2 regions of the Arthrobacter sp. sptzw42 genome follow, and region 1 is predicted to be linked to the other one. Evidence: riboswitches for the same ligand, from Rfam matches in the RefSeq annotation. Region 1 holds a riboswitch; the other holds the start of a gene.
The links. A riboswitch is a leader RNA that binds a small molecule or an ion and turns the genes downstream of it on or off. The one in region 1 is predicted to bind glycine.

Region 1 (6,096 bases):
GTGCGGTTGTTCCACGTATTTTGCCCGGAATACCCTAAAGGCGAGGTAAGAGTCCGTGGAAAACTACGACGGATTCAGTCCGCTCACCAGGACTCTTTCGTTGCTCCCCGCACCACCTGCCGTGCCGCGCGACCGATTATTGAGCTGTACGTCGGGTAGGCAAACTTCACGCGTGCAAGGGTGGCCACGTCTGTGCCGGCGGCCATTGCGGACGCAACTGCCTGGATGACCTCCACTGCGTTCTCGCCAACCGCGTGTGCGCCGAGTATCAGCTCCCGGTGCCGGTCCGTGACCAGTTTCAGAAATCCCTGCTCCCGGTCATCGATGATGGGACGTTCCACCGACGCATAGGGAACGACGACGACGGCGCACTCCGCGTCGCGTTCCCGGGCCTTCGCCTCGGTGAGGCCCACTCCGGCGTAGTCCGGGTCGGTGAACCCGCCCTCCGGCAGCAGGTGGTGCGGCGTGGTCCGGTGCGCTCCCAGGACGGCATTCTCTGCGGCAGTCTCACCCTCGAAGACAGCGGCCTGCACCAGCATGGACGTCCCGTTCGCGTCTCCGGCAACAAAAATGTGCGGGACGTTGGAGCGAAGGTAGTTGTCCACCGGGATAGCTCCCCTCCCAGCGGCGACGCCTGCCGCCTCCAGGCCAAGACCGTCAATATTCGCTGGCCAGCCGGCAGCCATAATTACCGCACCCACCTGTGCCGACTGCGCGCCGTCCCCGCCCTGCCAGCGGATTTCCAGGCCTCCGCCGTCGTGCTTCTCAATGCCATCCACACCGCGGATGCCGACATCCACGTGCACGCCGCGGGAACGGAAGCCTTCCGTGACCGCCATGGAGACGTCATCGTCCTCGGTGGTGAGGATGCGCGGTGCGAGGTCCAGAAGGGTAACGTGCGATCCAAGGGCATCGAAGATCGTGGCCAGCTGCGCACCGGTGTGGCCGCCGCCGATAATTGCGACGGAGCTGGGAAGTTCAGGAAGGTCCAAGACTTCGTGAGGCAGCACGGCGTGCTCCGCGCCCGGGATGGGCAGCCTCCGGGCACTTCCGCCCACACACAGGATGACCGAAGCAGCGGTAACCGGGCGCCCGCCGATCAACATTTCCTGCGGCTCGCTGAACGCTGCATCCCCTTGAAGGAACGTGATGTCCAGTTGCCGCATGGCCTCGTTGTACGCTTTGGCGTCAAGTACGCGGTCCACGGTCGATTGCACCCGCCGGACCAGCTGCGGCCAGTCCACCGCAGGCTCGTGGACCACAATTCCGTAGTCCCGGGCGGTGCGCACTTCCCTGTACAACCGCGCAGTCTTCGCCAGCACCCGCGTGGGCACGCAACCTGAGTTCACGCAGGTGCCGCCCAGCCGGGCACGCTCAACAACGGCGGTACGTGCACCCAGCTCCGCTGCCCGTGTTGCGGCAGCCATGCCCGCCGGTCCGGCTCCGACTACCAGGACATCAAAATCCATAACGCCTCCCTTGGCACCCATCCTGCCCCATGCGGCACGCACTTCGTCAGGGGGAACGTAGATCAGCCTGGCGCTCGCCGTCGTCGGGCTGCTTGTCCTGGCCTTCTGCGCGGGTTACGTGCTCGGCAGAAGAACGCACTCCAAGGAGCAGGAACTTCTTCGCAGGAAATTGAAGGGGTGCAGTGGTGGCTTTCTACGTCAAAATGGCAAGGTACAGCACCGGCACAGCCAACCCAAGGAGGAGTCTGATGAGCCACGTAACAACCAGTCCTGAGGCAGCAGCCGCGGCGCAAAGCCTTTTCAGGGTTGCGCTTGGAGGTGTTCTTATTGCCCACGGATCCCAAAAACTCTTTGGGTGGTTCGGCGGGGGAGGGCTCGAAGGTACCAGCAAGGGCATGCACGCCATGGGTTTCCGTCCCGCAAAACCCAGCGCAATCCTCGCCGGTGTAGGTGAAGCTGGAGCAGGTGTTGCCTTGGCCCTGGGCCTGGCTACCCCTGCCGCCGGCGCCGCCGCTGCAACCACGATGGGTGTGGCTGCAAGCGTTCACGCGCCGAACGGCTTTTTTGCCACTGAGGGCGGCCTGGAGTACCCGGCGGTCCTGGGTTTGGCGGCAGTGGCGTTCACTATCGGTGGTTCCGGCCCCTTCTCCCTGGACGCATTAACCGGTCACGTGTTGGACCGGCCCTGGATGCGCGCCACCGCTCTGGCTGTGATCCCCGCAGCCATGGGCATCCAGATTTACCGCCGGCGCAAAGCCCTGGCAGCCGACGCGCAGGCGCCGGCTGTAGCCACCGCGCCGGAAGAAGGCTGAGGGACTGCACGCCGCGACTGTCGACGGCGGGCACATCCCGCCGTGACTGTCGACGGCGTGGGACATCCCGCCGTCGTCCACTTGCGATGGGCGGCCGGGTAAGGGGCAGAATTCCCGAACCATCGGACGGTAATTTTGCATCCCGCGCCCTAACACGGTAACGTGTGAGCCGTGTCACCGAACAGTGACATGTGCTGATGATCTGCGGCGGGAGAGTCCTGCCGGTACGTTCTGCAGGCGCCGTAGGAGCAAATCCTCCCCAGGAATCTCTCAGGCCCACGTACCGCCGCGGCAAGGCAACTCTGGAAAGCAGTCCGGGCAACCGGGCTCACCGACGGTGCAAGTGGCGCTCTGCAAAACGCAGGGCAACGCAAAACTCTCAGGTCCGATACAGAGCGGGGAGGAACCCGAATCAACGTGGAGCTTAGGCGCCACCTGAATTATGGAGTTCCTCTCATGACGGTTCATTCGTCCCCTACCACCTTCGCAGACCGCCATATCGGCGCGCGCCGCCAGTCCGACATCGACACCATGCTCAAGGCCGTTGGCTACGACAGCGTTGATGGCCTCGTTGACAGTGCGGTCCCCGATTCCATCCGCCAGGACACGCCGCTCACCCTCGAAAGCGCCCTGAGCGAAGTCCAGGTCCTCGCCGAGCTCCGCAAGCTTGCGGGCAAGAACAAGATGGCCGTGCAGATGATCGGCCAGGGCTACTACGACACCGTGACCCCGCCGGTGATCCGCCGCAACATCCTCGAAGCACCCGCCTGGTACACCGCCTACACGCCGTACCAGCCCGAGATCTCCCAGGGCCGGCTCGAGGCGCTGCTGAACTTCCAGACCATGGTCCAGGACCTCACCGCACTCCCGGTGGCCAACGCCTCCCTCCTCGACGAAGCCACCGCCGTGGCCGAAGCAGTCCTCCTGATGCGTAGGGCCAACAAGTCCAAGACGGCCAAGGACGGCAAGACCGTCCTGGACGCCGACCTCCTCCCGCAGACCATCGCCATTGTGCTGGGCCGCGCGGAGGCCCTCGGGTTCGAAGTGGAAATCGCCGATCTCGCGGACGGCCTGCCCGACGGCGACATCAACGGCCTGGTCCTCCAGCAGCCCGGCGTCTCCGGCCGCGTCTGGGACCAGTCCGCCGTCATCGCCGAGGCGAAAGACCGCGGCGCGCTGGTCACCGTCGCCGCCGACCTCCTGGCCCTCACCCTCATCACCCCGCCGGGCGAGCAGGGCGCGGACATCGCCGTCGGCTCCACCCAGCGCCTGGGTGTCCCGCTGTTCTTCGGCGGCCCGCACGCCGCCTACATGGCCGTCCGCCAGGGCATGGAGCGCACCCTTCCGGGCCGCATTGTCGGTGTGTCCAAGGACGACGCCGGTGTCCCCGCCTACCGCCTGGCCCTTCAGACCCGCGAGCAGCACATCCGCCGCGAGAAGGCCACCTCCAACATCTGCACCGCGCAGGCGCTTCTGGCTATCGTTTCGTCGTTCTACGCCGTCTACCACGGCCCCGACGGCCTGAAGGCCATCGCCGAAACCGTCCACAACAACGCCCGCGCCCTGGCCACCACGCTGAAGATTGCCGGCCGCGAACTGGTGTCCGACACCTTCTTCGACACCGTCACCGTCCGCGTGCCCGGCAAGGCCGCCAAAGTGATCACTGCCGCCGAAGCCCGCGGCATCAACCTGCGCCTCATCGATGCGGACACAGTTGGCGTGTCAGTCGATGAAACCACGACGCCGGAGGTCCTCTCCGCGGTTGTTGTCGCCTTTGGCGCCGGTCCGGTTGTGGAGGCGTCCGGGTTCGAACTGCCCGAACCGGTGCTGCGCACCTCCACCTACCTGCAGCACCCGGTGTTCAACACCCACCGCTCCGAAACACAGCTGTTGCGTTACATCCGCCGTCTTTCGGACCGGGACCTGGCACTGGACCGCACCATGATCCCGCTGGGCTCCTGCACCATGAAGCTGAACGCCACGGCCGAGATGGAAGCTATCTCCTGGCCGGAGTTCGCCTCCATCCACCCGTTCGCTCCGGATTCCCAGACCGAGGGCTGGCGTGAGCTGATTTCCGGGCTTGAAGCGGATCTTGCGGAGATCACCGGGTACGACCAGGTGTCCATCCAGCCGAACGCCGGCTCCCAGGGTGAGCTCGCGGGCTTGCTGGCGATCCGCGGCTACCACCACTCCCGCGGCGAGGCCCAGCGCAATGTCTGCCTGATCCCGGCGTCCGCCCACGGCACCAACGCCGCGTCCGCCGTCCTCGCCGGCATGAAGGTGGTTGTGGTGGCCACCGCAGCCGACGGCACCATCGACCACGCCGACCTGGAAGCCAAGATTGAGGCCCACAGGGACGTCCTCTCGGCCATCATGATCACCTACCCGTCCACCCACGGCGTGTACGATTCCGATGTTCGCGAAGTTTGCGACGCCGTCCACGCCGCCGGCGGCCAGGTGTACGTTGACGGTGCAAACCTGAACGCTCTGGTTGGCCTCGCACAGCCGGGCAAGTTCGGGGGCGACGTCTCCCACCTGAACCTGCACAAGACCTTCTGCATCCCGCACGGCGGCGGCGGCCCCGGCGTCGGCCCGGTCGCTGCCAAGGCGCACCTGGCGCCGTTCATGCCGGGTGACGCGAACAAGGCAGCGCACGAGGAGGGACACGGCGTCGCAATCTCCGCTTCGCGCTTCGGCTCCGCCGGCGTGCTCCCGATCTCCTGGGCCTACGTGAAGCTGATGGGCGGCCAGGGCCTCACCGAGGCAACCAAGTCCGCGCTGCTCGCCGCCAACTACGTGGCGGCCCGGCTGGACGAGCACTTCCCCGTCCTCTACACGGGTACCAGCGGGCTGGTGGCCCACGAGTGCATCCTGGACCTGCGCGAGCTCACGGCCAAGACCGGCGTCACCGCCGAGGACGTGGCCAAGCGGCTCATCGACTTCGGCTTCCACGCCCCCACGCTGTCCTTCCCCGTGGCAGGCACCCTCATGGTGGAGCCCACCGAGTCCGAGGACCTCGCGGAGATCGACCGGTTCATCGAAGCCATGATCACCATCCGCAGGGAAATCGACCAGGTGGCTGCCGGTGACTTCACTGTGGAGAAGTCCCCGCTGCGCAACGCACCCCACACGGCAGCCGCCGTCGTCTCCTCCGAATGGAACCGGACCTACCCGCGTGAGCAGGCTGCATTCCCCCTGGCCTCGCTCCGGCAGGACAAGTACTTCCCGCCGGTGGGCCGCATCGACGGCGCAGCAGGAGACCGCAACCTGGTCTGCTCCTGCCCGCCACTTTCAGAGTTTGAGAACTAAGGAATTTGTGATGACCGAGAACTACACCGCGCTGTACGAGCAGCACAAGATTGCCGGGGCCTCCTTCACCGATTTCGGTGGCTGGCAGATGCCCCTGAAGTACAGCTCCGAACTGGCTGAGCACCACGCCGTGCGCAACGCCGCCGGCCTGTTCGACCTCTCCCACATGGGCGAGGTCTGGGTCACCGGCCCCGACGCGGGAGCTTTCCTCGACTACGCCCTGGTTGGCAAGTTGTCCGCCGTGGCAGTGGGCAAGGCCAAGTACACGCTGATTTGCCAGGAAAACGGCGGCATCATCGATGACCTCATCACGTACCGCCTTCCCGCCGCTGCGGACGGAACAGCAAAGTATCTCGTGGTTCCCAACGCGGGCAACGCCAAAGCAGTGGCCGCTGCCCTGGCCGAGCGGGCTGCGAACTTTGATGTCACCGTCGAGGACGCCAGTGCTGCGACTTCGCTGGTCGCTGTGCAGGGGCCGAACGCGGCGGCCATTTTGCTGGCACTGG
Region 2 (6,096 bases), on a different contig from region 1:
TAGAACGGGAGGTTGACGACTTCGAAGGGCTCTGCCTTGCCTCGGAGGTCAATCTCGAGGGCGGTGCCGGCTTCGGTGAACGTGACGTCGACGTACGCCAGGGCGATGGGGTATCCCAGGGTGGGTGACGGCTGGCCGGAGGTGACTTCGCCAATGACCGCGCCGTCGTTGAGGACCGGGTAGTGTGCCCGGCCGGCGCGCCGGCCCAGGCCTTTGAGCCCCACCAGCCTGCGGCCGGACGTCGTGCCCGCACCGGCTTCCTTTTTGGCCGCCAGCGCTGCCTTGCCCACAAAGTTGCCTTCCTTGGAAAGCCCGACGACGGGTCCCAGCCCGGCGGCGAAGGGGTCACTCTGCAGGGACAGCTCGTTGCCGTACAGCGGCATCCCCGCCTCCAGGCGGAGGGAGTCGCGGGAGGCCAGGCCCGCCGGCGTCAGTTCCCCGTCCTCCGCGATGGCGAGGAGTGCCTGCCAAAGGCCGGGGGCGTCGTCGTTCGCTACAAAAATCTCGAACCCGTCCTCGCCGGTGTAGCCGGTGCGGGCCAGCAGAAGATCCATCCCGGCACCGGACACCAGGAGCGGAACCTCAGCGGCAGCGTAGTACTTCAGTTCCGTCACCAGGGCGTGGTGCGCTGCGGGGACGAGGCGGAGCAGCAGCTCCTGCGCCTTCGGGCCCTGGACGGCTATCAGCGAGGTGGCTGCGGACGCATCGTCAACCACGACGTCGAAGCCGGCGGCGCGTTCGGCAAGGGCGGCGGCCACTACCGCGGCGTTGCCTGCGTTGGGCACCACCAGGAAGACGTTGGTACCGTCGCTTCCGGTGCCTTCGGGGCGCCGGTAGACGATGAGGTCATCGATGATGCCGCCGTCTTCGTTGCAAATCAGCGAATACTTGGCCTTGCCCACAGCCATGGCGGACATCTTCCCCACCAGGGAGTAATCAAGGAACGCTGCGGCATCCGGGCCGGTGACCCAGACCTCGCCCATGTGGGAGAGGTCGAACAGGCCGGCGCTCTTGCGGACGGCGTGGTGTTCTGCGAGTTCGGAGCTGTATTTCAGGGGCATCTGCCAGCCGCCGAAGTCCGTGAAGGACGCGCCCAGTTTTTTGTGCTCGTCGTAGAGCGCGGTGTACTTCTCCGTCATGGCGCCGGTCCTCAGTTCTCGAACTCGGACAGCGGCGGGCAGGAGCAGATAAGGTTCCGGTCCCCTGCTGCGCCGTCGATGCGGCCCACCGGCGGGAAGTACTTGTCCTGCCGGAGCGACTTGACCGGGAACACCGCCTGCTCCCGCGGGTAGGCACGGTTCCAGTCGCTGCTGATGGCGGCCGCGGCGGTGTGTGGAGCGTTGCGCAGCGGGCTGTCGGTGACAGCGAAGTCGCCGTCGGCCACCTGGTCGATCTCCGCGCGGATGGTGATCATGGCCTCGATGAACCGGTCGATCTCCGCGAGGTCCTCCGATTCGGTGGGTTCCACCATCAGGGTCCCTGCTACCGGGAACGCCAGGGTGGGGGCGTGGAAGCCGTAGTCGATGAGGCGCTTGGCCACGTCCTCGGCGGTGACACCGGTCCTTGCGGTCAGTTCGCGCAGGTCCAGGATGCACTCGTGGGCCACCAGCCCGCCTTCTCCCGTATACAGGACCGGGAAGGAATCGTCCAGGCGCGCGGCGATGTAGTTCGCGGCGAGCAGGGCGGACTTGGTGGCCTCGGTGAGCCCCTGACCGCCCATGAGCTTTACGTAGGCCCAGGAGATGGGCAGCACGCCGGCGGAACCGTACTTCGAGGCCGAGACCGGGACGTCCTTCCCTTCAGTCCAGGTGGCCGCGTTGCCGGGCATGAACGGTGCCAGGTGTGCCTTGGCAGCGACCGGGCCGACGCCGGGGCCCCCGCCGCCGTGCGGGATGCAAAAGGTCTTGTGCAGGTTCAGGTGGGAGACGTCGCCGCCGAACTTGCCCGGCTGTGCGAGGCCAACCAAAGCGTTCAGGTTGGCACCGTCGACGTACACCTGGCCGCCCGCGGCGTGGACGGCGTCGCAGACCTCGCGCACGTCGGCGTCGTACACACCGTGGGTGGACGGGTAGGTGATCATGATGCAGGACAGCCCGTCCTTGTTGGCCTCGATCTTGGCGTACAGATCGGCGTGGTCAATGGTGCCGTCGGCCGCGGTGGCGACCACCACCACCTTCATGCCCGCGAGGACGGCGGAGGCCGCGTTCGTGCCGTGGGCCGACGCCGGGATCAGGCAGACGTTCCGTTGCTGGTCCCCACGGGAGTGGTGGTAGCCACGGATGGCAAGCAGGCCCGCGAGCTCACCCTGGGAGCCGGCGTTCGGCTGGATGGACACCTGGTCGTATCCGGTGATCTCCGCAAGATCCGCTTCGAGCCCGGATATCAGCTCACGCCAGCCCTCGGTCTGCGAGTCCGGGGCAAAGGGGTGGATGGAGGCGAACTCCGGCCAGGAGATAGCTTCCATCTCGGCCGTGGCGTTCAGCTTCATGGTGCAGGAGCCCAGCGGGATCATGGTGCGGTCCAGCGCCAGGTCCCGGTCTGAAAGCTTCCGGATGTAACGCAGCAGCTGCGTCTCCGAGCGGTAGGTGTTGAACACCGGATGCTGCAGGAAGTCCGAGGAGCGCTCGACGGCGGCGTCCAGGACAAACGCTCCTGTCACCTCTGCCGGCGGGGCACCGAAGGCGGCCAGGACGCCGTCGACGACATCCGGCGTCGTGGTCTCATCGGTGGAGAAGCCCACCGTGTCCGCGTCGATACTGCGCAGGTTGATGCCCTTGGCCTCGGCGGCAGCCACGATGCCCGCAGCCTTGCCGGGCGCGGAGACGGTGACGGTGTCGAAGAAGCTCCTGTGCAGCACCTCAAAGCCGGCGCCTTCAAGGGAAGCGGCGAGGATCCTGGCGTGCGCGTGGGCGGACCGGGCGATCGCCTTCAGTCCCTCCGGGCCGTGGTAGACGGCGTACATCGAGGCCACAATGGCCAGCAGCGCCTGGGCGGTGCAGATGTTGGAGGTGGCCTTCTCGCGGCGGATATGCTGCTCGCGGGTCTGCAGGGCCAGGCGGTAGGCAGGAACCCCGGCGGAATCCTTGGAAACACCCACCAGGCGGCCGGGCATGGAACGCTCCAGGCCTTTCTGCACGGCCATGTAGGCGGCGTGCGGTCCGCCGTAGAACAGCGGGACGCCGAAGCGCTGGGCAGAGCCGACGGCGATGTCCGCGCCCTGCTCCCCCGGAGGCGTGATGAGGGTCAGGGCGAGCAGGTCGGCCGCCACTGTCACCAGGGCACCGCGCTCCTTGGCGTCGGCGATCACGGCGGTGTGGTCGAAGACCCGGCCGGAAGCACCGGGCTGCTGGAGCACCACACCGTTGATGACGCCGTCGGGCAGGCCCTTGGAGAGGTCTGCGACCTCAACCTCAAAACCCAGCGCCTCGGCGCGGCCCCTGACGATGGCGATGGTCTGCGGCAGGCAGTCGGCATCCAACACCGTCTTGCCGTCGCGGGCTTCTGTATTCTTATTTGCCCTGCGCATCATCAGGACGGCCTCGGCCACCGCGGTTGCTTCGTCCAGCAGGGAAGCGTTCGCGATCGGCAGGCCCACCAGGTCCTGGACCATGGTCTGGAAGTTCAGCAGCGCCTCCAGGCGGCCCTGGGAAATCTCGGGCTGGTAGGGGGTGTAGGCGGTGTACCAGGCCGGGCCCTCAAGGATGTTGCGGCGGATCACCGGGGGCGTCACGGTGTCGTAGTACCCCTGGCCGATCATCTGCACGGCGGTCTTGTTTTTGGCTGCGAGCCTTCGCAGTTCAGCCAGCGCCTCCACCTCGCTGAGCGCGCCTGCCAGTTCCAGTGCAGTGTCCTGCCGGATGTCCTTGGGGACGGCGGTGTCAACCAGCGCGTCCACGGTGTCGTAGCCAATGGCCTTGAGCATGGTGGCGACGTCGTCTTCCCGGCGGGCGCCGATGTGCCGGTCAACGAAAGCGGCGGCCGCAGCTGAAGAAGCGTGGCCTGCGGTGGCGGCAGTGGCGGAGGCCGAGGATACAGTCACGAGGAACTCCATGGTTATGGCGGCGTCAGGGTATGCCGCATCGATTCGGGTCCCTCCCCGCTCTGTATTGGACCTGAGAGTTTCCGCGACGCCGGCTTCCGCCTGCCCGCTTGCACCGTCGGTGAGCACAGCAGTCCTGGTATCCAAATTCCGGATGCCTCTGCGGACAGCCTGCTGCTTTCCAGAGTTGCCTCGCCGCGGCGGTACATGGGCCTGTGAGATTCCTGGGGAGGTATTGCTCCTACGGCGCCTGCCAGTACCTTCCGGCAGAACTCTCCCGCCGCAGATCAAAGGCTATTCATTTTGTTTTTTCTTGCGGCCGGTCACGGCCCGCACATGGCCAATTCTCCTACGCCCCGGGCGCAGGAGCAAATACCGGCTAACCCCTCAGCCGGTGGACGGCGGCAAGGAGTTCGTCCACCTCCGCCTGCCTGTCAGCGGGGTTTCCCGATGGCCCGCTTTCCCACATGGCGTTGAAGTACAGCCCGTCCCCCATGTACAGCACTGCTTTTGCCATCGGCGCGCCAACGTCCTTGCCGATGAGGTCCAGCCATTGCTGCTGGATGGCGGCAAAGCGGCGCCGGGCATCTTCATGGGCTACCTCAGCCAGGCGCGTTGCGGCCACAAAGGAACGGTCCATAGGGGTGTCAGACCAGAGCGAGGACCGGATGAAGTACGCCGCCGCCCCCTCCGGCGCGGCCGCCATGACAGCGAAATCTTCCCCTGCGAGCCGGTCCAGCCGTTCCAGGGTGGCGGTGATCAGGGCGTCCTTGTTGGGAAAGTGGTACAGCAGGCCGCCTTTGGAAACACCGGCCCGCTTGGCCACCGCCTCCAAGGTGGCTGCCCTTTCGCCCACGTCAATCAGGAGTTCTTCGAAGGCGTCCAGGACAGCGTCTCGCGCTACAGGTTTTCGGGGCATGGCTTCCATCATGCATTGTCGCGGCCGGTTTCTTAACTGTACCGTCCGGACGGTATAGTTCCAGGATGATGTCTTCCCCTGCTTCCCCATCGAACATCACCGCCACCACCGTGCGGCGCGCCGGTTCTGCGAACGGCGGCAGCCGCGATTGGCTCGCACTGGCCCTCCTGATGTTTCCGGTTCTTTTGGTTGCCGTGGACAATACGGCGCTGACCTTCGCGCTGCCCGCCATAGCCAGTGCGCTGGGCACCACGGGAGTGGAACTCCTATGGATTGTGGACGCCTACCCGCTGGTGCTGGCCGGGCTGCTGGTGGTAATGGGAAGCCTCGGCGACAGGATCGGACGCCGCCGGCTGCTCATTACCGGCAGCATTGGTTTCGCGGCAGTATCAGCAGTAACCGCCTTCGCACCCGACGCCGGCTGGCTGATAGCCGGACGGGCCGCGCTGGGCTTTTTCGGGGCAATGCTGATGCCCTCCACCCTGTCCTTGATCCGCAACATCTTCGTGGACCCGAACCGCCGGCGGCTGGCCATCGCCATTTGGGCTGCGGGCTTCTCCGGAGGCGCGGCGCTCGGGCCTATTTTTGGCGGGTGGCTGGTTGAGCAGTTCTGGTGGGGAGCGGTCCTGCTGGTCGCTGTGCCCATCATGATCCCTTTGCTGGTTTTCGGCCCGGCGTTTATCCCTGAATCCCGGGATCCGGCGCCTGGAAGGGTGGATGTGCCGAGCATCCTGCTCTCGCTGCTCACCATGGTTCCGGTGGTCTACGGCATCAAGGAAACCGCCACTGAAGGTTTCGGCGCACTGGCAATGGGGAGTACGGCCTTCGGCCTGGTAATGGGTACCGTTTTTGTCCGCCGGCAACAGCGGCTCGAGTGCCCGCTGCTGGACATGTCATTGTTCCGCAACCGCGTGTTCAGCATGGCCATCACCGCCAATGTCCTGGCGCTGTTCTCCTTCAACGGTTTCATCCTCTTCCTGGCCCAGCACCTTCAGCTCCTCGAGGGAATGTCTCCTTCCGCAGCAGGAGTGGCGATGGTTCCGGCCCTGGTGGCAACCGTTGTGGCGGGCCTGGCGGTGGTGCCGGTGGTGCGGAGGATCCGTCCGGGTTTTGTGGTTGGCGCCGGACTGGCCATGAG

Region 2: another riboswitch for glycine. It lies ahead of gcvP (aminomethyl-transferring glycine dehydrogenase); the one in region 1 lies ahead of gcvP (aminomethyl-transferring glycine dehydrogenase).

What each region holds. Positions count from the first base shown of each region.
Region 1 covers NZ_JBNHEX010000003.1:326,164-332,259, forward strand. The annotation lists gene AC5RT4_RS05565 (dihydrolipoyl dehydrogenase family protein) at 84-1,469, opposite strand; gene AC5RT4_RS05570 (DoxX family protein) at 1,718-2,281, shown strand; glycine riboswitch at 2,480-2,577, shown strand; glycine riboswitch at 2,579-2,685, shown strand; gene gcvP (aminomethyl-transferring glycine dehydrogenase) at 2,738-5,590, shown strand; gene gcvT (glycine cleavage system aminomethyltransferase GcvT) at 5,601-6,096, shown strand, end outside.
Region 2 covers NZ_JBNHEX010000012.1:85,512-91,607, forward strand. The annotation lists gene gcvT (glycine cleavage system aminomethyltransferase GcvT) at 1-1,139, opposite strand, end outside; gene gcvP (aminomethyl-transferring glycine dehydrogenase) at 1,151-4,051, opposite strand; glycine riboswitch at 4,231-4,329, opposite strand; gene AC5RT4_RS14560 (TetR/AcrR family transcriptional regulator) at 4,419-4,958, opposite strand; gene AC5RT4_RS14565 (MFS transporter) at 5,024-6,096, shown strand, end outside.